3 regions of the Paenarthrobacter sp. CCNWLY172 genome follow, and region 2 is predicted to be linked to each of the others. Evidence: riboswitches for the same ligand, from Rfam matches in the RefSeq annotation. Region 2 holds a riboswitch; each other region holds the start of a gene.

Region 1 (7,939 bases), on a different contig from region 2:
AACGATGACTGGTCCACCAAGAAGGTCGTGGTCTTCGGTACCGGGGCATACGCAGGCGCCACGATGTCCCTTCTCCGGGAACGCGGCTGTACTGATATCTCCGTCTACTCGTCGTCCGGCCGCGCCGAAGGTTTCGTCGCCACCCGCGGTGGAACAGCGCTCGACGCCGACACTCTCCCAGCCGCTGTTGCCGACGCTGACGTCATGATCGGCTGCAGCGGATCGGACAACCGTGTGGAGGCCGCAGACCTCGCCCGTGTCCGTGCACAGTCGGGCAAGCCGTTGATCGCCATCGACCTTGCCCTCACCCATGATTTCGATCCCGCCGTGGGCGAACTCGACGGCGTTGAGCTCTTGACGCTTGAGTCCGTTCGGCTCGCCGCACCCCAGGAACAAGCAGAGTCGCTGTCCCAGGCAAGTGCAATCGTCACCGGCGCTGCCGCGTCCTTTGAATCCGAACGCGAAGCGCGTTCGGTGGACACGGCCATCGTGGCGCTTCGCCGCCACACCATGAACGTCCTGGACGCCGAGATGGAAAAGGTCCGCGCCCGTCACGGTTGCACGGCCGCCGCCGAAGAAGTGGAGTTCGCACTCCGCCGCATGGTCAAGCAACTCCTCCACATCCCCACAGTCCGTGCACGCGAACTTGCCGCCAACGGACAGCAGGATGACTACGTCGCAGCCCTCGAGGCACTCTACGGAATCCAGGTGGAACAGCCCCAGGCTGCAACCCCGGCCGCCGAATGCCCCGTGGACCACCAGCAGCTCCGCTCAGAGAGCGCCTGAGCAGACGGGGCCGTGCCCTCGAGCCCCAGGCATCCGCTCATGTGGGACTGCCAGGCACGGCTGGGGGCGAAAAACGACCTAGTAAACGGGTTTCGCCGGCTCGACGTCGCGCACCCAGGCGAGGATACCGCCGTCGAGGTGGCTGACCCGCGTGTAACCCGCTTTCCGCGCAGCCTCCAACACAGCAGCCGAGCGCGTGCCGGCCTTGCAGTGGAAAACGATGTCCTTGTCCTGGGGCAACTCCACCCACGCTTCACCCGAGAGAATACGGCCCTGCGGGATGAGGACTGAACCGTCAATACTGACGATGCTGTGCTCCCCCGATTCCCGGACATCCACCAAGTCGAAGTCCCGCTCCCCCGCCTCCCGCTCTGCGAGCATCGCTGCAAGGTCCTTCGCGGACACAGTGTGTTCCTGGTCGGTTGCTGCCAAAGGCGTCATACCGCAGAAAGCTTCGTAGTCCGTCAGCTCCGTGATGGGTTCGGCTTCCGGGTCCTTGGATACCCTGATCTCGCGCCAGCTGCCGCCAAGTGCGTCAAAGAGCGCTACCCGTCCCAGCAGTGAACGCCCGACGCCGGTGATCAGCTTCACGGCTTCGGTCACCATGAGCGAACCAACCGCTGCGCATAACATGCCGAACACTCCGCCCTCGCCGCAGGAAGGCACCGAACCGGCGGGAGGAGCTTCAGGGTAGAGGTCCCGGTACGTGGGTCCGTGCTCGGCCCAAAACACGCTGACCTGGCCGTCGAAGCGGAAGATGGAGCCCCAGACATAGGGCTTGCCGAGGATGGCGGCGGCGTCGTTGACCAGGTAACGCGTGGCGAAGTTGTCCGCGCCATCGAGGATGAGGTCGTACTGCGCAAACAACTCCAAGGCGTTGGATGAGTCCAGCCGGATGTCGTGCAGGACGACGTTGACCAGCGGATTAAGTTCGTTGATGGCGTTGCGGGCCGACTCGATCTTGGGGATGCCCACGTCCTTCACGCCATGGATGACCTGGCGCTGCAGGTTGCTGAGGTCCACTACGTCGTCGTCAACGATTCCGAGTGTGCCAACGCCGGCCGCAGCCAAGTACAACAATGCCGGAGAACCAAGTCCGCCGGCGCCTATGACCAGCACTTTGGCATTCTTAAGCCTGCGTTGGCCCAGGGCACCGATTTCGGGAATGATGAGATGCCGGGAGTATCGCTCCACTTCGGCCGGCGTGAGTTCGGCGGCCGGTTCAACAAGGGGCGGCAGGACAGCGGGCGCAGCAGGGCGGGCAGCAACAATTGAGGCCATACCCCAATGTATGCCTGCCGATGCCGCCCGGTCATATTACCCACCGGTAGAGTGGTCATAACTGCAAAGGAAAGGCGGCAGACTGTGGCTGACGGCACAAGGGCACACGATGGGGCACCGGCCAAGCAGGAACGGGCTGTTTCAACGCGTTCACCAAGGTTGCCGCGCGACGAGCGCCGGGCGCAGTTGCTGAATGCGGCGTTGGAAGTTTTTGTCTCCAACGGATTCCATGGTGCCGCCATGGACGAGATCGCCGAGGCTGCCCACGTGAGCAAGCCGGTGCTGTACCAGCACTTTCCGTCCAAGCGTGAGCTCTACATGGCCCTTTTGGACAGCCACCTGGCCGCGCTGACTGAACTGATGCTCAGCGCCTTGAACTCCACCTCGGACAACAAGGAACGCGTGAAGGCCGTGATGCGGGCCTACTACCGGTTCATCGCTGATGACGACCAAGCCCACCGGCTCGTCTTCGAATCTGACCTCATCAACGATCCCGATGTCAGTTCCCGTTTGGAGACGTTCAACAAAACATTCGCTGATGCGGTGGCCCATGTTATTGCCGAGGACACCAAGCTGCCTCCCTTGGAGGCGCAGCTCCTGGGCCGTGGTCTGGCCGGGATGGCGCAGGTCAGCGCACGCTACTGGCTTGAAACGGACGGAAACCTTGACCTCGATGTGGCCAGTGATCTGATCTATCGTTTAGCTTGGCGCGGAATCAGTCGATTCCCCAAAGAGTCCTAGGCTACAAATAGAGGACTGACTTAATACTTGATTGGCTTGGAGGCCTTGCTGTGGAAGTAAAGATCGGCATTCAGAACGTTGGCCGTGAAATCGTGCTCGAATCCGCTTTGGATGCAGACGCGGTGGCCAAGATCGTGGCAGAGGCCGTGTCCAAGGGCTCGGAATTGCGCCTGACCGATGAAAAGGGCCGCCAGATCATCGTTCCCGGCAGCGTCCTGGGATACGTGGAGATCGGCGCAGAGGAAGTCCGCCGCGTCGGCTTCGGTGCCCTCTAGGCCCTCCGCATAACGCAGTCCGCAAAGGAGTCTTCATGCTTTCACTCGTCGTGGTGGTTCTGGCCACCATAGCCACCGGTTTCATCGTGTGGGCCAACGACAAGAGGCACGGCAAGTACGGCATCGCTTTGCCGGCCGGTGTTTCGGTGGCTGTGGGCACCCTGGGCTGGATTGCGTTCATCAGTGCCGGCTTGGGCTACCAGCCCGGGGCAACCTGGATTCCCTGGGTCTTGCCGATCGTCCTGGGAACTGCCGCCGCCGCAGCGGTGGTGGTCTTCCTGGGCCGGACCCGCACCCGGCACGATACTGCGGCGCTCACCAAGGCGCTCAAGCTCTAGCAGCAACAAGAACACACGACAGTGACCGCCGCCCTCGGGCGACGGTCACTGTCGCTTAAAGCCTTGTCACAATGGTTCGGGTTCAGGGTTCCGGATACCGCTCCGGCTGGGCGGTTGCACCCAGCGCCGCTGCGGCTTCACTCACGGAAGCCGCAGCGGTGATGTCGCGTTGGGTGACTTTTCCGCCTGCGTCGTGGGACAGGTACCGCAGGTGGACCCTGTTGTAGCGCCATTCCAGATCCGGATGGTGGTTTTGGTGTTCGGCGATTTCTCCGATCGCTGCAATGAGGGCCAGCGCTTCGGCCGCCGTCGGAGTTTTATAGACGGTTACCAGGCCGCCCTGGTACTTCCAGTCGCGTAGCTCCCGGAGGGCATCGTCGACATCCGCCTGGGTCAGATGGTCATGGTTCCCTGCCACTGCTGCTCCTTCTCCCGGAGACCCGGCGGACACTTAGAGAAACTCTGCCCGGCCCTCCATGGCCGACGACGCCAAAGCGTGCTCACGCCTCGGAATCCGTCCTGCCTGCTTGGCCAGCCTACCGGCGATCACGGCGTGCTTGAAGGCCTCACCCATTTGCACCGGGTTCTGCGCCCGGGTGACAGCGGTGGCCAGAAGCACGGCGTCGCAGCCCAATTCCATGGCGAGGGCAGCATCGGAGGCGGTTCCTATTCCGGCATCGAGCACCACGGGTACTGAGGCCCGGGACACGATGAGTTCAATGTTGTGCGGGTTCAGGATCCCCAGACCGGTTCCGATCGGCGAGCCCAGGGGCATCACTGCGGTGGCACCCAGGTTTTCGAGGCGCAGTGCCAGGACGGGATCATCGTTGGTATAGGCGAAGACTTTGAATCCACGGTTCACCAGCTGTTCCGTTGCCTCGACGAGTTCCACTGCGTCTGGAAGGAGCGTGTGTTCATCGGCGATGACTTCCAGCTTCACCCAGTCGGTTTCCAGTGCCTCGCGTGCCAGTTCAGCGGTCATCACGGCGTCTCTGGCAGTAAAGCAACCGGCGGTGTTGGGCAGCACCCGGATTCCGTGGTCCACCAGGAGTTGGAAGAGGGATCCTGTTTCAGCGGGTGAGTAGCGCCTCATGGCTACTGTGGTGAGCTCAGTCCCGGACGCCAGGAGCGCAGCGCCCAGACCGTCCAGGCTCGGGGCACCTCCCGTCCCCATGATCAGGCGGGATCCGAAGTGGACGCCGTCGATCACCAAGGCGTCAGTAATGACCTCTGTGTTTGCTGTCGTCATGATGTCAGCCTCCTTGGACTGCGGTAACAAGTTCGAGTTCATCCCCGTCGGCGAGCGCCGTTGCGGACCATTGGCTGCGTGGCACCACCTCGGAATTGCGGGCGACGGCGACGCCCAGCTTGCCACCGTCGGCTGCCTGTCCGCGGTGGTCCAGGGCGCGGCCGGTGACGGCCGTGACCAGGGTGCTGACTGAAGCATCCTCCGGCACGGCGTGATCGGATCCGTTGAGTTTGATGTTCATGCTGTTTCCTTGCTGGGAGCGTGTGCCGGCGTAAGCGCCCGCGCTGTGGATGAAGTGGCCGCGAAGCGGTCAGGGGAAAATGATGCCCACCGGGGGTCCGACGTGCCGTTGATCAGCCCGCCCACGATCCGTGCGGCCGCGGGCGTCAGGAGGACACCATGCCGGAAGAATCCTGTGGCGATCACCAGACCATCAACATCCCCCCGGGGGCCAACGACCCGTCCAAGCAGCGGTGCGTTGTCCGGAGTGCCGGGGCGGGCCCGGGCCGTTACTTCGAGCAGCTCAAGTTCCGCCACTGCGGGGACCAGGGCCTGGGCGTCCCGCAATAACTGGTAGACGCCCCCGGCTGAGACCGCGTTGGACGCTGCCGACAGTCCGTCCTCGCGCTGGGTGGCCCCGATGACTACAGTGCCGTCGTCCCGGGGCACGATGTAGACGGGCACTCCACGGACCATCCCGCGGACGGTGGAGGTGAGCAGGGGCCGGAGGTGTTCAGGCACCCGAAGCCTGAGGATGTCGCCATATACCGGCCGCAGGGGAAGGCTGAGCCCGTCGGGGAGCCCTTCCAGGTCTGCCGCACCCAGTCCGTTGGCGACCACCGTTTCGGTGGAGTGGACAGCGGCGCCGGACTCGAGTTCCACTCCTGAGACCCGCCCTCCGTCCCAGAGCAAGCGGCGCGCCGTGGAAGTCACGGCAAACCCATCGTCGGCGCCCGAAACCCACGTGGAGTCGCTGGCCGCGTGGCGTGCCAGTCCCGAGAGCAGGCATGCCGCCAGCTTGCGGGGATCGACCTGGTGGTCGGCGGGAACGTCGAAGGCACTGGAAATTTGGGGGCTGAGGAGGGGTTCGCGATCCCGGGCGTCGCGCAGGGACAACGGCTCGACCCCCAGTCCCGCAGCAAGCTGTACCGTACGGAGGTCTGCCAGTGCCCTGCGGTCCGCGGCATCGGCACCCACGGCAAGTGTCGGCGTCGTGCGGTATCCGGTGTCTTCCCCTCCGCGGGGCAGGCTTGCCGCGAAAGACGGCCACAGCCGGGACGATTCGAGCATCAACTCCAGGAGATCTTCCTCCTGGTAGTGAAATTCGCTCACGGGGGCAAGCATTCCGGCGGCAGCAAACGTAGCCCCCGAAGCCGGTGCGGGGTCGATCACCACCACGGAGCGGCCAAGTCGCCGCGCTTCGCGGGCGATGCCCAGCCCGATGACGCCGCCGCCAATGACGGCCACGTCGGCCTGGAGCGGGGTTTGGCGGGGAACTGCCATTGCGCGTTTCCTTCCCTACGCCGGTACTAGCCGGATCAGGTCAAGCGGTCGGCTCTTAAGCCCTCTCAGCCGGACAGTCATATGACGAACGTCGCGGCTCCCGCAGTACGTGCCCAGTTTAGAGGAACTACTCTGGGTTCCATGACCCAGACTGATGCCCTCGCCACCGCCCGCTTGTATCTGTGCACCGATGCACGGAAACGGCAAGGCGATTTTGAAGACTTTGTGGACGCCGCGTTCGAGGGCGGTGTGGACATCATCCAGCTGCGCGACAAGACCCTCGAAGCTGCCGAGGAATTGGAGTTGCTGGCGGTCCTGCAGGGAGTTGCGCAACGTCATGGACGGCTGTGGGCTGTCAACGATCGAGCCGACGTTGCCAGTGTTTCCGGGGCTCCGGTGTTCCACATCGGGCAAAAGGACCTCCCGTTGAAGGTGGCCCGGACATTGCTTCCGGAGTCCGTCACGATCGGTCTTTCCACCCACTCCCCCGAGCAGGTGAATGCCGCCATCGCGGCATCACCGGGACAGGGGGGCCTGGACTATTTCTGTGTAGGACCCGTCTGGGCGACACCCACCAAACCCGGCCGCGAAGCCGTGGGACTGGACTTGGTCACATATGCCGCAGAAGCGAGCAAGCGTGCAGTCGAGACCACCGACGGCGCCGTGAACCTGCCATGGTTCGCCATCGGAGGGATCGATCTCAGCAACGTAGAGCAGGTGCGGGCCGCAGGAGCCACCCGGATCGTCGTGGTCCGCGCCATCACCGAGGCTTCGGATCCGACGACGGCAGCCAAGTCGCTGCTGGAGGCGCTGGAGGCGCTGGACGCAGCTTGAGCCTGGCCGTTGGAGCCTTTCAGGCATAAGCCCGGTCATACCGCTAGGCAGTGAGGCCCAGCGCCGTCATCCGGCGGGCATGACGCCCGGCGAGCTCGCCTGTCAGTCTTTTAATTGCGGCGCGGGCATCGCCACCACTTTTTAGTGCCGGCCCCAACTGTGGGTGCTCAGTCCCTACCCTCTGCGCCTGTGTCAGCGCTTCCCCCACCAGCCGGCGGCCCCACAACGCCAGCCGTGAGGCCAGTCGTGGGTCATCGGCCAAGGCCCGCCGCAGCAGGACACGAAGTACCTCGGTTGCCTGGTCGGGGGAGGCAACCCGGTCCACGAACTGCTGCGTTGTTCCATCGAGGAAAGTGGCGACAGCCCGGTAGAAGTCCGAGGAAACGGTGTCGATGACGTATGCCTTCATCACAGATTCGAACCAGTCCCCGGGCTTGGTGCGTTCATGGAAGTGGTCAAAGGAACGCTGGAACGGCAGCATGGCTTCCTCCGGATCGAGGCCCATTACAGCGAGCCGATCGCTCAGCAGCGCGAAGTTTCCGTACGCACCGACGGCAATTTTTGCCAGCACTGAACGGTCATGGAGTGTGGGGGCGTATCGGGAATCGAACGAAAGCCGGCCGAAAGCCGACAACTCGCCGTAGGCCATGGCGCCCAGGAGTCCCGCGGCGAGTTGTCCGGCAGAAGGTGCGACGTCCGTCGAAGTGCCCATAATCCAAGACTATCCCCGGCTCTCCACACCCCGCCCGCGGAGATTGCCTTCAGCAGCGTTGGTCCCACTAGGCTGACTGGAAGTGAGTTGACTGTCTGGCCTGCCCGCAGGCCGCGTGTCCTCCTCCTCGCACCCACTCCCCCGAAGGATGATCAATGACTAATCCGAGCTACCCGCCCGCGCCCCACAACGGGAACGGTGCCCCACCAGTTCCCCCTGC
Region 2 (7,939 bases):
GGGCTACCAAAGCGGCCAGCCGGTCGTTGTCACCGAAGCGGATCTCGTGCGTGGCCACGGTGTCGTTCTCGTTGACCACTGGCACCACGCCAAGGTTGAGCAGGCGGTCCAACGCCCTGAAAGCGTTGGTGTGCTGCGTGCGGCGCATGAGGTCATCCGCGGTCAGCAGCACTTGGCTGACGGTGACGCCGTGGGCACTGAATGCCTGTGTGTAGCGGGCCATCAGCAATCCTTGGCCTACACTGGCGGCAGCCTGTTGCGTTGCCAGGTCCTTGGGTCGCTTGGCCAGTCCCAAAGGTGCCAGGCCCGCAGCGATGGCCCCCGAAGAGACCAGAATGATCTCGGTGCCGGCGTTGCGCTTGTCCGCCAGGGCGTCCACCAGTCCCGCAAGGGATTTCTCGGAGATACCGCCCTTGATGCTGGTCAAGGAAGAGGACCCCACCTTGACCACAATCCGCTTGGCGGTGGCGAGGGCCTGGCGTTCAAGGCCTTCGGCCGTGGCCGGAACGTCGACGGTCCTAGTCGTCATCACCGGCGTCCAGGGTGCTCTCCCTCACGGTCTGTGCGCGGCGGCCGCTGACGGATTCGGTCCAGATGCCGGCCTTGCGTTCTGCTTCAAGCTCGGCACGGGCGGCGGCCTTGGCTTCGCGGCGCTCAATCTGCTCATCGCGCTTCTGCGAACGTGTAGGACGGTCGCCAATGTCCGCAACGCGGATGTCGGTACCGCGGGGGGTTGCCAGGAGTTCGGCGCCGGCCATCATGGTGGGCTCCCAGTCGAACACCACGCCGTCGTCTTCACCGATGACCACGGTGTCGCCAGGCTTGGCGCCAACCTTGAAGAGCTCAGTTTCCACGCCCAGCTTAGCCAGACGGTCGGCAAGATAGCCGATGGCTTCCTCGTTGGTGAAGTCGGTCTGCTTGACCCAGCGCACAGGCTTTTCGCCCAGAACGCGGAACAGCGGCTCGAGGTTCTTTTCTTCGCGGCGGATCTTGAAACCGGACTCGTTGACCGCACGGGGCCGCAGAACCGGCGGTGCAACCTTGGGGGGTGCGATTGCCACGGCATCGCGCGCTGCCTTGACGATCTCCGCCATGGCAAATCCGAGCTGGCGCAGGCCCTCGTGGCTGGTTGCCGAGACTTCGAACACGCGGTAACCCCGCGCTTCCAGGTCGGGACGAACGAACTCAGCCATGTCCTTGCCATCGGGCAGGTCAACCTTATTGAGGACAACCAGCTTGGGGCGCTCGTTCAGGGGAACAACTTCGCCGTCAACACCGGCGTAACTCATGTCAACCGCGTACTTCTCCAGCTCGGCCTCAATGATGGCGAGATCGGACAGGGGATCCCGGTCCGACTCCAGGGTTCCGCAGTCAAGGACGTGCACCAATGCCGCGCATCGTTCAACGTGCCGCAGGAAGTTGTGCCCGAGTCCCTTGCCTTCGCTGGCACCCTCGATCAAACCGGGGACATCGGCAATGGTGAAACGGACTTCTCCCGCCTGGACCACGCCCAGGTTGGGAATGAGCGTGGTGAACGGGTAATCGGCGATCTTCGGCCGGGCAGCAGACATGGCTGCGATCAGGCTGGACTTGCCGGCAGAGGGGAAGCCGACCAACGCGATGTCCGCAATGGACTTCAGTTCCAGGACGATGTCGCTGGATTCGCCTTCGATGCCCAACAGGGCAAAGCCCGGCGCTCGGCGCTTCTGGGAGGAAAGGGAAGCGTTGCCCAAGCCGCCTTGGCCGCCGGCAGCTGCGACGTATTCAGTACCCTCACCCACGAGGTCGGCCAGGACTTCGCCGTCCTTGGTCTTAACGACGGTGCCGTCCGGGACCGGAAGAACCAGGGTCTCGCCGTTCTTGCCACCGCGCCAGTCGCCCATGCCCGGGCCACCATTGGTGGCGTGGCGGTGGGGTGCATGGTGGTAGTCCAGCAGCGTGGTGGTCTGGGCGGACACCCGGAGGATGACATCCCCGCCATTGCCGCCGTTGCCGCCGTCGGGGCCACCGAGGGGCTTGAACTTCTCCCGCTTTACAGAGACACAGCCGTGGCCGCCGGTTCCGCCGGATACGTGCAGGACTACCCGGTCTACAAAGCTCGCCACGTGGATCTCCTCAGTTGCTGTCTTACTTACAGCGTTTGTTGCTGTTGCCAGCGCTGTTGCAAAACCAGTGCGCTAAAGCGCCCTAGTCGATTGTAATGCGGTTAAAAGAACGGTGGAGCGGGCCGTTTGGCCCGCTCCACCGGTTCAGAACTTGTTGTTACTCTGCAGCTGCAGCAGCAACGATGTTCACTACGCGACGTCCGCGGCGAGTACCAAACTCAACCGAGCCGGCCTGCAGGGCGAACAGGGTGTCGTCGCCACCGCGACCAACGCCTGCACCGGGGTGGAAGTGCGTGCCACGCTGGCGAACGATGATTTCGCCTGCGGAGACTACCTGACCACCGAAGCGCTTGACGCCCAGGTACTGTGCGTTGGAGTCACGACCGTTGCGAGTGGAACTCGCGCCTTTTTTGTGTGCCATGTGAAATGCCTGCCTCTAAATTTCTGGGGAAACTGAAAAACCTGAACAGCGGGTAACGAAAGTTACGCGATGCTGGTGATCTTGATCTTGGTCAGTTCCTGACGGTGACCCTGACGCTTCCGGTAGCCGGTCTTGTTCTTGAACTTCTGGATGACGATCTTCGGACCACGGAGGTCTTCGAGGATCTCAGCCGTCACCTTGACGTTGGCCAGTTCCGCAGCTGCGGAGGTGACCTTATCGCCGTCAACCAGGAGCAAGGCGGGCAGCTCAAGCGTGCTGCCGGCTCCACCGGGGACGCGGTTAAGCGTTACGTAGTCTCCAACGGAAACTTTTTCTTGGCGGCCGCCTGCGCGGACAATCGCGTACACCACTTGGGTACTCACTTCTCTCGACGTTTATAACTAAATTTGCGTGCGGAACCTGGAACCGAAATCAGGCTTGGTTCGCGCTGTGCCTCAACGCCGTGGACTTCTGATCGAAGTCCGCGAGTCATCCCTTGAACAATTCCAAGGGGCATAACCCAAGTGTTGGCGTAAGCACCGAAGATCAAGATTACGCTAGTTTGACCCTCGGCTGCAAATGAGGCCGGGTCCGGAGGCTACCACGTGACTTGCATCACCAGTTGTAACGGACTCTCCCGGCACCGTGCCCATACAGCCTACAGGGTTTGGGGCGATTAACGTGATTTGACCCGCGACGCGCTGGGGCGGTTAGAAACCCGGAGATAAAAAGTCCGGGCAGGAACGGTCAGGCGAACAGCCGGGGAGCGTCGAAGAATGCAGTTTCGTAGCGGCAGGACTGGGCAAAAGCCTCCACCATTGATGCCCGCTCCCCCTCGGAAGCTGCCGCTGCAGCGGCGTCCGTGAAATTGATCGCATTCCTGGTGGCTGCAGCAAACTCTTCATCGGCGTAAGTCCTGAGCCAGTCCGCGTAGGGATGCGCCGCCGGGGATCCCGCCTCCACGAACGATGCATGGAGCCGCTGGCCCACCTCTGCGTAGAGCCAGTAGCACGGCAGGATGGCCGCCAGCACCACGGAGTAGCTGCCGGTGGCCGAGGACGCCAGCAGGTGGTCCACGTAGGACTTCGTGACGGGTCCGGTCACCGAGGATGCCTCTCGGGTGCTGAGCCAGTTCCTGTGCAGTTCCGATTCGACCTCAAGGCACTGCTGTGACGCTTTGGCCCAGAACAGTTGCTCCTCCTCCGTGGGGGCAAGGGCGCCCGCACGCGCCAGGACCCTGGAATACCCGTTGAGGTAGAGGGCATCCTGCGCGAGGTAGTAATTGAACGCAGCCTCCGGGAGGTCGCCCGATTGCAGGCCGTCAATAAAGCTGAGCTTGTAGATTGCCTCGAGCTCCGGAGCAGCTTCCTTCCACAGCGCCGCGGCGAATTGCCCCGGCCTCAGGACCTGATGGTGGTGGAAATGGTGGACCGGCCCGTTTCCCTGGCCTACGTCGAGGCTGTCCGAATGCAGCAGCGCCTGAAGCAACCACGGCTTGACTTCGCGCAGGGAAGCTTCCCAATCGCCGGTGCGGGCCTGGACCGTGGCCAGAGCCGACGACAACGAACAGCCCGTGCCGTGGCTGTTCTTCGTTTCCACGCGGGGTCCGGCTACCTCGATGACGTCCTGCCGCAGGAGGCCGCTGGTGTTAACCAGGGCATCCGGGCATTCCGCCCCTGCCAGGTGTCCGCCCTTCACCAGGACCGTGGTGCCGCACTCAGCAGCCAGTCGCTTGCCCTGGTTCAACGCCGAATCCCAGTCAGCAGCTTCAGGCTCCCCCAACAGCATGGCAAGCTCCGGGAGGTTCGGGGTAATAAGGTCCGCCAACGGCAGCAGAGCGCGCAGGGCCTGCTCGGCAGACCCCCGCAGGAGGCGGTCGCCGCTGGTGGCCACCATCACCGGGTCAAGGACCACGACGCCGGGACGCACCGACTCAAGCCAGCTGCGGACCTCATCGATCACCGCAGCGTCACCCAGCATGCCGATCTTGACGGCATCGATGGCGATGTCCGTGCTGATGGACTCCAACTGCTGTCGCAGGAACTCCACCGGAGGAACATGGACAGCACTGACGCCCAGCGTGTTTTGGGCCGTCAACGCGGTGATCGCCGCCATGCCGTAGCCGCCCTGCGCAGCAATGCTCTTCAGGTCAGCCTGGATACCGGCACCGCCGGAGGGGTCCGAGCCCGCGATACTCAGTACGCGGGGCGTTTCCCGGCCGCAAACAGCCAGAGGGTACACAGAAGAATACGACGATGACGTCATGGGGACATCCCTTCGCCGGTGCTAACCGGACAGGTTCAACGGGTCTGGATCTCAGCCGGGCCCTATGCCCGGCACCCCGTGTCAATCCCCAGCGTAGCCGGGAAGCAGCACGGCCCGGGAACTGCACTCCGCAGAAGACCGGTTATGACCGCTGTGAGCAGACAGCAAAGGGCCCCGCAGTACCCGCCTGTGGCGGTTACTGCGGGGCCCTTGCGGATCGGGTCCTAGAGCTCCGAAGCGGGAACACCAACCCCAAGGATGATGGGTTCCTCGGACGCTGCCTTCTTGGCAGGCTCCGCCGGTGCTTTGGCCTGGTGTGCAGTTCCACGCGCTGCGGTAGCAGTTACCTCGTGGTGCTCAACGCTGGTCTCGTTGGCTGCACCCTGGGCGCGGCTCGCACTGCGGTTGCGGCGCCCCCGGCGGGACTTCGACGCCGAAGCAGCTTCAGGGTCCTCGTCCACGGGCCCCGCCACGGCGGCTGCAGGTGCAGCGGCTGCCTTGGAAGGAACCACGGTTTCGGGCTTCGCCTCGGGTGCTGCGCCAAGGTGGGAGAACGCTTCGGCCAGGAGATCCAGGCTCATGGCAGGCTTGGCGGCAGGCGGTTCCTCGTGGTGTTCCCCGAAAGGCAAGGCCACTTCTTCGCCGCCGAATCGCAGAACCGGTGTGGACCGTGTGTCACGAACCGATGCTTCCCGGTCTGATTCGGGGTCGGAGTGCTCTCCAGCCTCCGGCTGTGATGCGGCAGGCGCCTGGTGCTGGCCGGCCGCCCGTGCCTGCTCTTCTGCACGGTGAACTTCGTCATCGTGGAGGTGGGCAGCGTGGGCGGCAGCAGCGATCGTCGCCAGCGCAGCGCGGGTTGCCTCTGCCTTGGCCTGCTTGGCAGGATCCTGCGGCTCGGAAGCCGCGGGAGGTGCGGCAGGGGCGGAAGCAGTGCTGTGGACCTGCGCGGGAGCCTCGGCGACAGCCTGTCCCCCGCCCTTGCCACGGCGGCGCTTGCGTTCTGTTCGGGCTGTGGGTTGCTGCGCCTCAGTGTGGGGGCGGTGGTGCTCGGCAGCCACAACGTTGGCGCGACGGTGCTCCACCGGTTCATCGTGGGTGACCACGCCGCGGCCTGCACAGTGCTCGCACTGCTCACCGAAGACCTCAAGGAGGCCGGTACCCATGCGCTTGCGGGTCATCTGGACAAGGCCCAGTGACGTCACTTCAGCCACTTGGTGCTTGGTGCGGTCGCGGCCAAGGCACTCAACCATACGGCGGAGGACGAGGTCGCGGTTGGACTCAAGGACCATGTCGATGAAGTCGATGACAATGATGCCGCCGATGTCACGCAGGCGAAGCTGGCGAACTACTTCCTCAGCAGCTTCGAGGTTGTTCTTGGTGACGGTTTCTTCAAGGTTTCCACCGCTGCCGGTGAACTTACCGGTATTGACGTCCACCACGGTCATGGCTTCGGTGCGGTCGATGACCAGCGAACCACCGGATGGGAGGAAGACCTTGCGTTCCAGTGCCTTGTGGATCTGCTCGTCAATGCGCCAGGCACCGAAGATGTCCTGGTCCTTGGTCCACTTCTCGAGGCGGCCCACAAGGTCGGGGGCAACGTAGGTTACGTAAGCCTCAATGGTGTCCCAGGCGTCGTCGCCGGAAACGATCAGTTTGGAGAAGTCTTCATTGAAGACGTCACGGACCACCTTGATGGTCAGGTCGGGTTCGCCGTAGAGCAGTTCCGGTGCCAGGACCTTGGTGGAGGAGGCCTGGCCTTCGATGCCTTCCCACTGGGCGCGCAGGCGGTTGATGTCATGCGTCAGTTCTTCTTCCGACGCACCTTCAGCAGCCGTGCGGACAATGACGCCGGCGTTTTCCGGCAAACGGTCCTTCAGGATGCGCTTGAGGCGGTTGCGTTCGACGTCGGGCAGCTTGCGTGAAATGCCGGTCATGGAACCACCGGGCACGTACACCAGGTAGCGGCCGGGCAGGGAGATCTGGCTTGTCAGGCGGGCACCCTTGTGGCCTACAGGGTCCTTGGTGACCTGGACCAGAACGGAATCGCCGGACTTCAGCGCATTCTCGATCCGGCGCGGCTGGCCTTCGAGGTTGACCGCGTCCCAGTTCACTTCACCGGCGTACAACACGGCGTTGCGGCCGCGTCCGATATCCACGAAGGCAGCTTCCATGGACGGCAGGACGTTCTGGACCTTGCCCAGGTAAACGTTGCCGATCAGGGAGTCCTGCTGGGTCTTGGAGACAAAATGCTCGGCAAGCACGCCGTCTTCCAGGACGCCGATCTGAATTCTGTCGTCGCGCTGGCGGACAATCATCTGGCGGTCCACTGATTCGCGGCGGGCCAGGAATTCGGCCTCGGTGATGACCTGGCGGCGGCGTCCGGTCTCGCGGGATTCACGGCGGCGCTGCTTCTTGGCCTCAAGCCTGGTGGAGCCCTTGACGCTGGTCACGCGATTCGAGGGAGCAGTTTCCGTGATGGGGCGGGGAGCGCGGACGCGGGTGACTGTGTTGGGCGGATCGTCGTCCGAGCCGCCGGTCAGTTCAAGGTCCTGGTCGCCACGGCGGCGACGACGACGGCGACGCGAGGTCACCCCTTCGTCGGAGGCTTCAGCAGCGGGAGTTTCCTCATCGTCAGACTCGGCGCCCTCTCCGGCTTCACTTTCTTCGCGTTCGGTCCCGCGGCGGCCACGGCGGCCACGGCTACGGCGGCGGCGACGACTGCCGGCATCTTCCAGCTCATCCTCGGCACCGGCTTCAGCTTCTTCCCCAGAATCCTCTTCCTTCTCCTCCACCGCGACAACGCGGGGAACAGTGGTGAGGTCCGGAGCCTGGAAGATCATGGACGTGATGGACACGGGCTCCAGGAAGAGCGAAGCAGAGCCTGCAGCGGCGGCTTCCTCCTCTTCGGGGGTTGCCTCAACAGGAGCCGCATCAACGGTATCTGCTTCAGCAGCAGGCGACGCCTGCGGGGAGGCGGCGTCCGGCGTCGTGGTTTCAACAGTGGTTTCCGCAGCAACAGGTGCTTCGTCGGCGGCAGGCGCCTCCGCTTCAACCTTGGGCTTGGCAGTACGACGACGGCGGACCGGCTTTTCGGGGGCAGGCCCGGCGACGGCTTCGGGCTGGGTCTCTACAGCGGCTTCCGGCGCGG
Region 3 (7,939 bases), on a different contig from region 2:
AAGCTTCCGTGGTCCAGTGGCCCGCTACATCTGGGACTTGTCCGAGCGGCGCAACAGCCGCTGGATCGTGCCCTTCGGTGCCTCCGGTACGCCCGGCCACCAGCACTTTGCCAACCAACTCCCGCTCTGGACTGCAGGGGAACTCACCCCGGTAGTCACTGACTGGCCTGAATTGATCAAAGACAATCCCTGACTCATCCTGCTCCCGCATCCCATCTGTCACGCATCAGCCCCGAAGGAAGCCATGACCACCGCCACCCAGGACTTCTCTGTCCGTACCACCGTCTACTCCGAAGACCTCGAAGGATGGGGCGCGCTGCGGCTTGTGCCGCTTGTTCCGGCCGAGGACATCGACCTCATCTTCGAATGGGTCACCCAGCCCCGCGCCAGGTTTTGGGGAATGATGGAGAATTCCCGCGAAGAAGTCCAGGGGATCTACGATTTCCTTGATTCCCTGGAGACCCACCACGCGTTCCTGGCCGTCCTTGATGGCGAACCGCTGGCCCTTTTCCAGACGTACGAACCACTGCACGACCCCGTGGGCGAGGCCTACCCCGCACGCGAGGCTGACATTGGTATGCACTTGCTGTTGGCCCCGGCCACCCGGCCCATCCCGCACTTCACGCCGAGGCTCGGCACAGCACTGATCAAGTACATGTTCAGCCTGCCCGGCAAGGACCGGATCGTGGTGGAGCCGGACTCACGCAACGCCAAGGCCCTGCGCCGTTTGGAGGCGACATGCTTCGAGTTGGGACCCATCATCCAGCTTGCCGAGAAGGAAGCCCAACTCGGATTCCTGACCCGGGCAGGCTTCGACGAGATCCAGGAACAGCAGGCTCCCTAACGCCAGACGAAGCTCCACGTTCCAGCGCCGAGTGCCGTCAGGACTGCACCCGCAGCGATGACCACACCGCCAAGGACCACCCAGGCGTCCAGAAGCGAATACGTGGATTCGCGCGCCCACGTCCGTTGACCGCCGCCGAAGCCGCGCGCTTCCATGGTGACTGCCAGCCGCGAAGCCCTCCTCACGGCTTGGACCAAGAGCCCAAAGCTCTGGCCCAGCGTGGCCTTCAGCCGTTGGAACGGGCTGCCCTGGGAACCGACTCCGCGGGCACGGCGGGCCATGCCGATGGTCTGCCACTCCTCTGCCATGAGCCCAACCAACCTCATGGCAGCCAAGGATCCCAGGACAAAGCGGTGCGGCAACTTGGCCTTCTGGGCCAGCGCATCTGCCAAATCAGTGGGATCCGTGCAGGTCATCAGCAGGATTGCCGGTAACGCGATCGCCAAACCGCGCAGCATGAAACCCAGCCCCAGCTCAAGGGAACCTTCGCTGATGGACCAGAGTCCGACGTCGAGCAGTACAGCGCCGCTGTCCGCCGCCACAATCGCGGTACTCCAGCCGCCGATCGCAGCGGCGATGATCAGCGGCCAGGCGCGCTGCCACAGAAGCCTGAACGTAAGCCCGGCCAACGGAAACAACGCCAGCTCCGCAACCAACGCCGTGGACGCCGATACCCAGTCGATGGACAGGGCCAGCACCAGGGAAATCAGAAACACGGACACGAACTTTGCCAAGGGGTTGGCTCGGGTCAGCAGGGCACGATTCCCGCGGAGGTTCAGTGCATCCCTCATGCTGCACCAGCTTCCTGATGCGTGGCTTCACCGTGCTGTACCGGGCCGAGCCGCAGCTCCGTTCCGCCGAGCACTGCGCTGAATTCCTGGTCGTGGGTCACGGAGACCACAGCCGTTCCGGCGTCCAGCAACTCTGAAAGGAACGACGCCAACTCCGCCCACGTGTTGGCGTCCTGGCCGAACGTAGGTTCATCGAGCACCAGGACTTCGGGGTGCGCGGCAAGCACGGTGGCCACCGAGAGCCGCCGCTTCTCACCGCCGGAAAGGGTGTAGGGGTTGGCGTCCACCAAATGCGTCAGCCGCAGCCGCTCCAACAGTTCGTCCACCCGTTCTTCGCCGTGGCCTAAATGCCTGGGCCCAAACATGAGCTCGTCCAGGACCTTGCCTGTGACGAACTGGTGCTCCGGCTCCTGGAACACCGTCCCGATCCGTGAAATCAGCTGGTCTGCTTTCCACTTGAACGGGTCAATACCGGCCCCTTTGGAAAGCTCGACGGCGGCACTCACTGTACCGTCCACCGGCGCTAAAAGGCCGGCCAACGTGAGCGCGAACGTGGACTTTCCAGCCCCGTTGGCTCCAGTGATGGTCAGTGCTTGGCCGGCCCTGACCTGCGCGGTGATTCCTGTTTGAACCGGGACGGGCGGGATGGTCTTGAAGCCCTTGCGCCGCGGCTTTTCCCGGGAAACTGCGAGGTCCTGGGCCGCGAGGAGCAGTGGGGCGGTGTGGGGTTGGTTGCGTCGTTGGCGGGTGGCCGGTACGTACCCCGGCACCCAAACGCCGGCAGCCATCAACAGGGTGCGGGCCTCGGACAGGACCTTGTCCGGCGGGCCGTCCAAAAGGACCCCGCCCGTTGCCTGGCCCGTTCCCGGCGCCGCCAGGGCACCCGGCTGCAGGACCACGATCCTGTCCACCAAGTCCTTCCACACCGACACACGGTGCTCCACCACCACCAGCGTTGCGCCGGTCTTGTCCAGGCAACGCCGAACAGCATCCCGAACCTCCAGCACTCCGGCCGGATCCAGGTTGGCCGTGGGTTCGTCCAAGAGGATCAAGCCGGGACGCATCGCGAGAATCCCCGCCAGCGCAAGGCGCTGCTTCTGCCCCCCGGAGAGCGCCGCCGTCGGGTGGTCCAATGCCAATCCGCCGCCCGCGGCGGTACGCAACCCGACGTCGTCGAGCGCTTCATGGACGCGGGCCCAGATCTCCTCTCGCGGCACGGCAAGGTTCTCCGCACCGAAAGCGACGTCGTCACCAACCCGCGACAGGACCACCTGCGTCTCGGGGTCTTGCTGCATGAGACCGGCGCGGCCCCGCTGTTCCCGCGGAGCAACGCCGTCGATCAGCAGGGAACCTGACTCGTCCGAGTCGTCTTCCTCGTCACCCAGCACCCCCGCGAGGGCGTGCAGCAGTGTGGACTTGCCGGCGCCCGAAGGCCCCAGCAGCAACACCCGCTCGCCCGGTTCAATCCGGAGGTCAAGCCCATGAATGGCGGGAGCGGACCTGCCGGCATGCCGCCAACCCCAGCCCTCGGCGGAGATGGCGGCAGGCCTCACCGGGCTGCTGTTCTTGCTGCCGCTCTGCGTGGCGGGCATCAGCTGAAGACGGGCTCCGACGCGGCCTTGCGCGATGCGAAGGAGCTCAGGACGCCGGTTTTAGCCAAGCCGCGGGTGGCAACCCAGGACAGGGCGCCGGCGATGATGGCACCCGAGATGGTGGTGAAAGTGATGTACGCCAGTTTGTCCATTGCCTCGTAGGCGATGTTCCAGCCCCACGGGAGGAAGGAGTCGTTCAGGCCGCAGAAGAGGCCCGCACCGGCACCGGCGAGGAGGGCCGTGGGCAGGTTGAACTTCTTGTACCGGAAGGCGGCGAAGATGAGCTCGGCACCTAGGCCCTGAAGGATCCCGGAGATCAGCACGGTGGTTCCGTACTGGGAACCCATGATCAGCTCACCGGTGGCCGCGACGGCTTCGCAGAAGAGGGCGGCGCCGGGTTTGCGGATAATGAGCATTCCCAGGACTGCGGGGATCATCCAGCCACCGGCGATCAGGCCGGTGAGCGGCGGATACGTCGCGTTCATGGGGATGGATACCAGCGCGGCGCCCTGGGACCAGGCCCAGAAGATCACGCCGCCTGCGATGGCGATCAAGGCCGCCACAACGATGTCTACAACACGCCAGTTATAACTGGTCTTCTTCACGTTTACCGTGGTCATTTTCTGCCTCCTGAGGTTACAGGAGGGGAAAGTGCTCCCCGGATTTCCCATCGGCCTGCGCCGCCTGGATCCGGACACTCTGAGAAGCTCGACTCCCTTGCGCCGGTACTAACCGGATCAGGTTCGAGGGTCTGCGGCTGTCCGCACTCTCAGCGCCCTCGCGTCTCCTGCATCTCTGCAAGGTCCGACGGCGGCGCTCCCCTGTCGTTATCAAATCTGCCCTGATGGGCTGGTTCAGTTTACACCTGCCCGTGTTGTGGGCGACTGTCCGATGCCGGCCGGTGGTCACAATCGGGCGATCCGGGGGGCCCGTGCGTGGGGTTGCGTGCGTTGCGGGGCCCGCTCTGCACCCCTCGCGCCCGTTTCGGCCTGTACATCCGGCCCCACAACGAGACCTGAGAGAATGATCCAGCAGACTCGACCGCGGCAAAGGGGCACTTTCATGACGGACCTACCCATTCAGGATCACCCTGCCGGCGAGGGCACCATATCCGAGCCCCGGCTTGCTGCCAGTGTCATCCTGCTCCGTGATGCCCCGGGCGGGATCGAGGCGTTCGTCCAGCACCGGGTCAGCACCATGGACTTCGCCGCCGGAATGGTGGTCTTCCCGGGCGGCCGGGTGGATGCTGCGGACGAGTCAGGCTGGGACTACCCAGCGGACCTGCTTCAACGCCACGCTGCCGCCTGGCGTTCGAGTTCCATCGCCACCGGCGCCACCTCAACGCAGGCCGAAACCAACGCAGGGACGGTCCTCACCGCCGCAATCCGCGAAGTCCAGGAGGAGTCCGGGCTCAGCATCAGTGCCGCGGATCTCCGCCCTTGGGCCAACTGGATCACGCCTACGGACATGCCGAAGCGCTTTGACACCTACTTCTACGTTGCCAGGCCTTCCCCGGGAGCCGAGCCGCAGCATCAAACCACGGAGGCCTGGCAATCGTTGTGGATGCCAGTAGACGGAATCCTGGAAGCTGAAGCAGCCGGGACCCTGAAGCTGATGCCGCCCACCTACTACCTGCTCAAGGAAATCGCTGAGTTTGATTCCGTGGATGCTGCCTGGTCGGCAGAGCACCCCGTTGTTCCCGTGCTGGCCCCTGTTGGGTCCTTGGCAGCGTTCCTGAAAGAGCGCGAAAGCCGGCGCTGACTCTGGAGTCGGCCCACGGACGGCTAGGCTGGGGGCATGAACCTCTTCTTCAAGCTGATCGGTGCCGGAGTAAGCCTCGGAGCGGGCTTCGTAGGCACCAAACTCGTCAACAAAGGGTGGGAAAAGGCAACTGGCAACAAACCACCCCTGGGCAACGACGACATGGAAACGAGCTTGCGTTCAGCACTGACTTTTGCGCTGATCTCAGCCTTCGTCAGCACCTTGATTCAGGTGTTGGCCAGCCGTGGCACACAGCGTGCCATTGCACGTTTCGCCAAGTCACACGACATCGTCTAGCCCGCAACCACAGACAGCAACGCGGGGTCGCTTTTGCCTCCACCTGATGGAATGAACCATTGGACGCAAGGCGACTCCGCGTTTGTGTGACCGGGACTTTTAGCGGTCGTTGCGGGGTTCTTGCCCCGCAGCCGCCCGTTGCACAACAGCCTCGAGTTCGTCCTTGGTGAGCATCTCGCGGTGGCCATGTTTGGTGCGGTAGGCGGAGCGACCCACCATATGGGCGGACACAGGTGCCGTCAACAACTGGAAAATCCATGCCACCAGCAGAACCGGCCAAACCCACCACGTTCGCATCTGCAGGCCAATAGCAGCAAGCATGAGGAACAGTCCCAGCACTTGGGGCTTGGTGGCTGCGTGCATGCGGCTCATGAGATCCGGGAATCGCAGCAAACCGATGGCGGCACCCAAGGACATCAAGGCTCCCACCACCAGGAAAACTGCGGTGACAGCATCGATCACGACATCCACGCCGGTGGCATCAGGACTCATTGTTCTGTTCCCTCCGTTCAGCCACGAAACGTGCAACGGTCACTGATCCGATGAATCCGATCACCGCGAGGGCTACCAGCAGCATCAGGTTGTTGAGGTGCCTGTTCATCGCCATGTCGATCGCCAGTGCAGCACCCAGGATGGCCAGCAAGACATCCGATGCCAGGACGCGGTCCAGCAGGGAAGGGCCGATCGCGATGCGGACAATCGCGCCCGCGGCAGCCAGGCTGAGGATCACCGCCGTGACCACAAGGATGATCTCCTTCATCGTGCTGCCCCTTCCATTCCCGGACGTACTTCAGCGTTGAGGGCTTCTACTTCTTCGCGCGTGCCCATGATCCGGATCAGCCGCGCTTCAATGATCTGGACTTCCTCGCGAATTTTGTCGATGTCCGCTTCTTCGTAAATATTGAGCGCGTGCAGGTAAAGCGTGGACGTCGACCGGTCCACCTCCACCACCAGCGAGCCCGGAATCAGCGAGATGACGTGCCCCGTGGCCGTCACCATCAGGTCCGAGTGGCTGCGCAAGGGAACGGCGACGACGGCGCTGCGCACCTTGGGTCCCTTGACCACGGCCAGGAACAACACCAGGAAGCTCGCTGCCACCACTTTGGCGAGGAACATCAGGGCGAAGGGAATGGCGCGCAGGATGTTGAACCTGCCGCTCAGTTCCACTGGTGGAAGGTAGAACAGCTTGGCTACCAGCACGGCTATCAGCGCACCGAACAGCAGGTTTCCGGGACTGAAGTCCCGCCACAATGCGCCCCAGACAATGACCAACCAAATGAGCAGCGGGAGTTCGGTGCGGAACGAAATGGGCTTACGGCTCATTTGGCATCACCCGTCTGTGTTTCCTCGGGCGGCCCAAGCGGTGGCACCTCGACCGAGTCGCCCAGGACCGAGTGGATATAGGCCGAACGATCCAGCATGATTCCTGCGGAACCGTCAGCCACCTGGAAGAGCGGACCGGCGAAGACCGTCAGCGCGACACCGAAAACTACCAGTCCCGCCGTCGAACCAACCATGGTCCGCGGCAAGACGCCCACGTTCCGGGGATTCAGGAGAGCTGGGTCCGGATACTCAGCGTCTTCGGGCTTGCGCCAGAAGGCCCTGTTCCACACGCGGGCGATGGCCAGCAGCGTCAGGAGGCTGGTGACAACGCCACCCACCACCAGCGTGATGGCCAAGGGTGTTCCCAAATCCACGCCGGCCTGCAGGAGGCCCAACTTTCCCAGGAAGCCAGAGAACGGCGGAATACCTGCGAGGTTCATGGCCGGGACGAAGAACAGCAAGGCCAGTAACGGGGAAAGCTTGGCCAAACCACCCAACCGGTCCATGGACGAGCTGCCGCCCCTGCGTTCTATGAGACCTGTGACCAGGAACAGGCTTGTCTGCACGGTGATGTGGTGCGCCACGTAGAAGACGGCGGCGCCCAACCCTGCCACGGAACTCATGGCCAGGCCGAACACCATGTACCCGATGTGGCTGACCAGGGTGAACGACAACAGACGCTTGATATCGCTTTGGGCCAGGGCACCTAGGATGCCCACCACCATGGTGAGTAATGCCACCACCATGAGTGGAACATTCAGGGTGTCGCCGGGGAACAAGAGCGTTTCCGTACGGACCATGGCGTAGACACCCACTTTGGTCAGCAAGCCCGCGAACACGGCCGTAACCGGAGCCGGCGCCGTCGGGTAGGAGTCAGGGAGCCAGAAGGACAGCGGGAACACGGCGGCCTTGATGCCGAAGGCCACCAACAGCATGACGTGGAGGAGGTTTTGGGTGCCTTGGTCCAGTTCCGCCAATTTGATGGCAAGGTCCGCCATGGTGATGGTTCCCGTGGCCCCGTAGATCATGGCGATGGCGATGAGGAACAACACGGATGACACCACTGACACCACCACATAGGTGACGCCCGCACGGATGCGCGGCCCCGTGCCGCCCAACGTCATGAGCACATAGCTCGCCGTCAGCAGGATCTCGAACCCTACGTAGAGGTTGAAGAGATCACCGGTGAGGAACGCGTTGGACACGCCCGCCACCAGGATCAGGTACGTGGGGTGGAAGATCGAGACGGGTGCTTCCTGGTCGCCGTCGGCCATGCCTTGACCGGTGGCGTAGATCAACACCGCAAGGCTCACCACGGTGGAGACAACCAA

The links. Region 2 has a riboswitch for thiamine pyrophosphate ahead of thiD (bifunctional hydroxymethylpyrimidine kinase/phosphomethylpyrimidine kinase). Riboswitches for the same ligand answer to the same signal wherever they lie in the genome.
Region 1: linked by a shared signal. The riboswitch ahead of thiO (glycine oxidase ThiO) and the one ahead of thiD (bifunctional hydroxymethylpyrimidine kinase/phosphomethylpyrimidine kinase) in region 2 are both predicted to bind thiamine pyrophosphate.
Region 3: linked by a shared signal. The riboswitch ahead of WBN73_RS08230 (ECF transporter S component) and the one ahead of thiD (bifunctional hydroxymethylpyrimidine kinase/phosphomethylpyrimidine kinase) in region 2 are both predicted to bind thiamine pyrophosphate.

The regions. Positions count from the first base shown of each region.
Region 1 covers NZ_JBBEGB010000003.1:27,784-35,722, reverse strand. Annotated here, with positions in the region: gene WBN73_RS05045 (glutamyl-tRNA reductase) at 1-786, shown strand, start outside; gene moeB (molybdopterin-synthase adenylyltransferase MoeB) at 865-2,067, opposite strand; gene WBN73_RS05035 (TetR/AcrR family transcriptional regulator) at 2,074-2,808, shown strand; gene WBN73_RS05030 (DUF3107 domain-containing protein) at 2,859-3,083, shown strand; gene WBN73_RS05025 (hypothetical protein) at 3,119-3,421, shown strand; gene WBN73_RS05020 (4a-hydroxytetrahydrobiopterin dehydratase) at 3,504-3,839, opposite strand; gene WBN73_RS05015 (thiazole synthase) at 3,873-4,670, opposite strand; gene thiS (sulfur carrier protein ThiS) at 4,675-4,911, opposite strand; gene thiO (glycine oxidase ThiO) at 4,908-6,173, opposite strand; TPP riboswitch at 6,169-6,287, opposite strand; gene thiE (thiamine phosphate synthase) at 6,315-7,007, shown strand; gene WBN73_RS04995 (ferritin-like fold-containing protein) at 7,051-7,719, opposite strand; gene WBN73_RS04990 (TM2 domain-containing protein) at 7,875-7,939, shown strand, end outside.
Region 2 covers NZ_JBBEGB010000014.1:18,151-26,089, forward strand. Annotated here, with positions in the region: gene proB (glutamate 5-kinase) at 1-529, opposite strand, end outside; gene obgE (GTPase ObgE) at 519-2,105, opposite strand; gene rpmA (50S ribosomal protein L27) at 2,263-2,526, opposite strand; gene rplU (50S ribosomal protein L21) at 2,589-2,897, opposite strand; gene thiD (bifunctional hydroxymethylpyrimidine kinase/phosphomethylpyrimidine kinase) at 3,274-4,791, opposite strand; TPP riboswitch at 4,782-4,880, opposite strand; gene WBN73_RS18435 (Rne/Rng family ribonuclease) at 5,016-7,939, opposite strand, start outside.
Region 3 covers NZ_JBBEGB010000004.1:318,844-326,782, forward strand. Annotated here, with positions in the region: gene WBN73_RS08210 (penicillin acylase family protein) at 1-193, shown strand, start outside; gene WBN73_RS08215 (GNAT family N-acetyltransferase) at 245-844, shown strand; gene WBN73_RS08220 (energy-coupling factor transporter transmembrane component T family protein) at 841-1,635, opposite strand; gene WBN73_RS08225 (ABC transporter ATP-binding protein) at 1,632-3,227, opposite strand; gene WBN73_RS08230 (ECF transporter S component) at 3,227-3,847, opposite strand; TPP riboswitch at 3,924-4,060, opposite strand; gene WBN73_RS08235 (NUDIX hydrolase) at 4,290-4,988, shown strand; gene WBN73_RS08240 (DUF4235 domain-containing protein) at 5,025-5,285, shown strand; gene mnhG (monovalent cation/H(+) antiporter subunit G) at 5,385-5,777, opposite strand; gene WBN73_RS08250 (monovalent cation/H+ antiporter complex subunit F) at 5,767-6,045, opposite strand; gene WBN73_RS08255 (Na+/H+ antiporter subunit E) at 6,042-6,608, opposite strand; gene WBN73_RS08260 (Na+/H+ antiporter subunit D) at 6,605-7,939, opposite strand, start outside.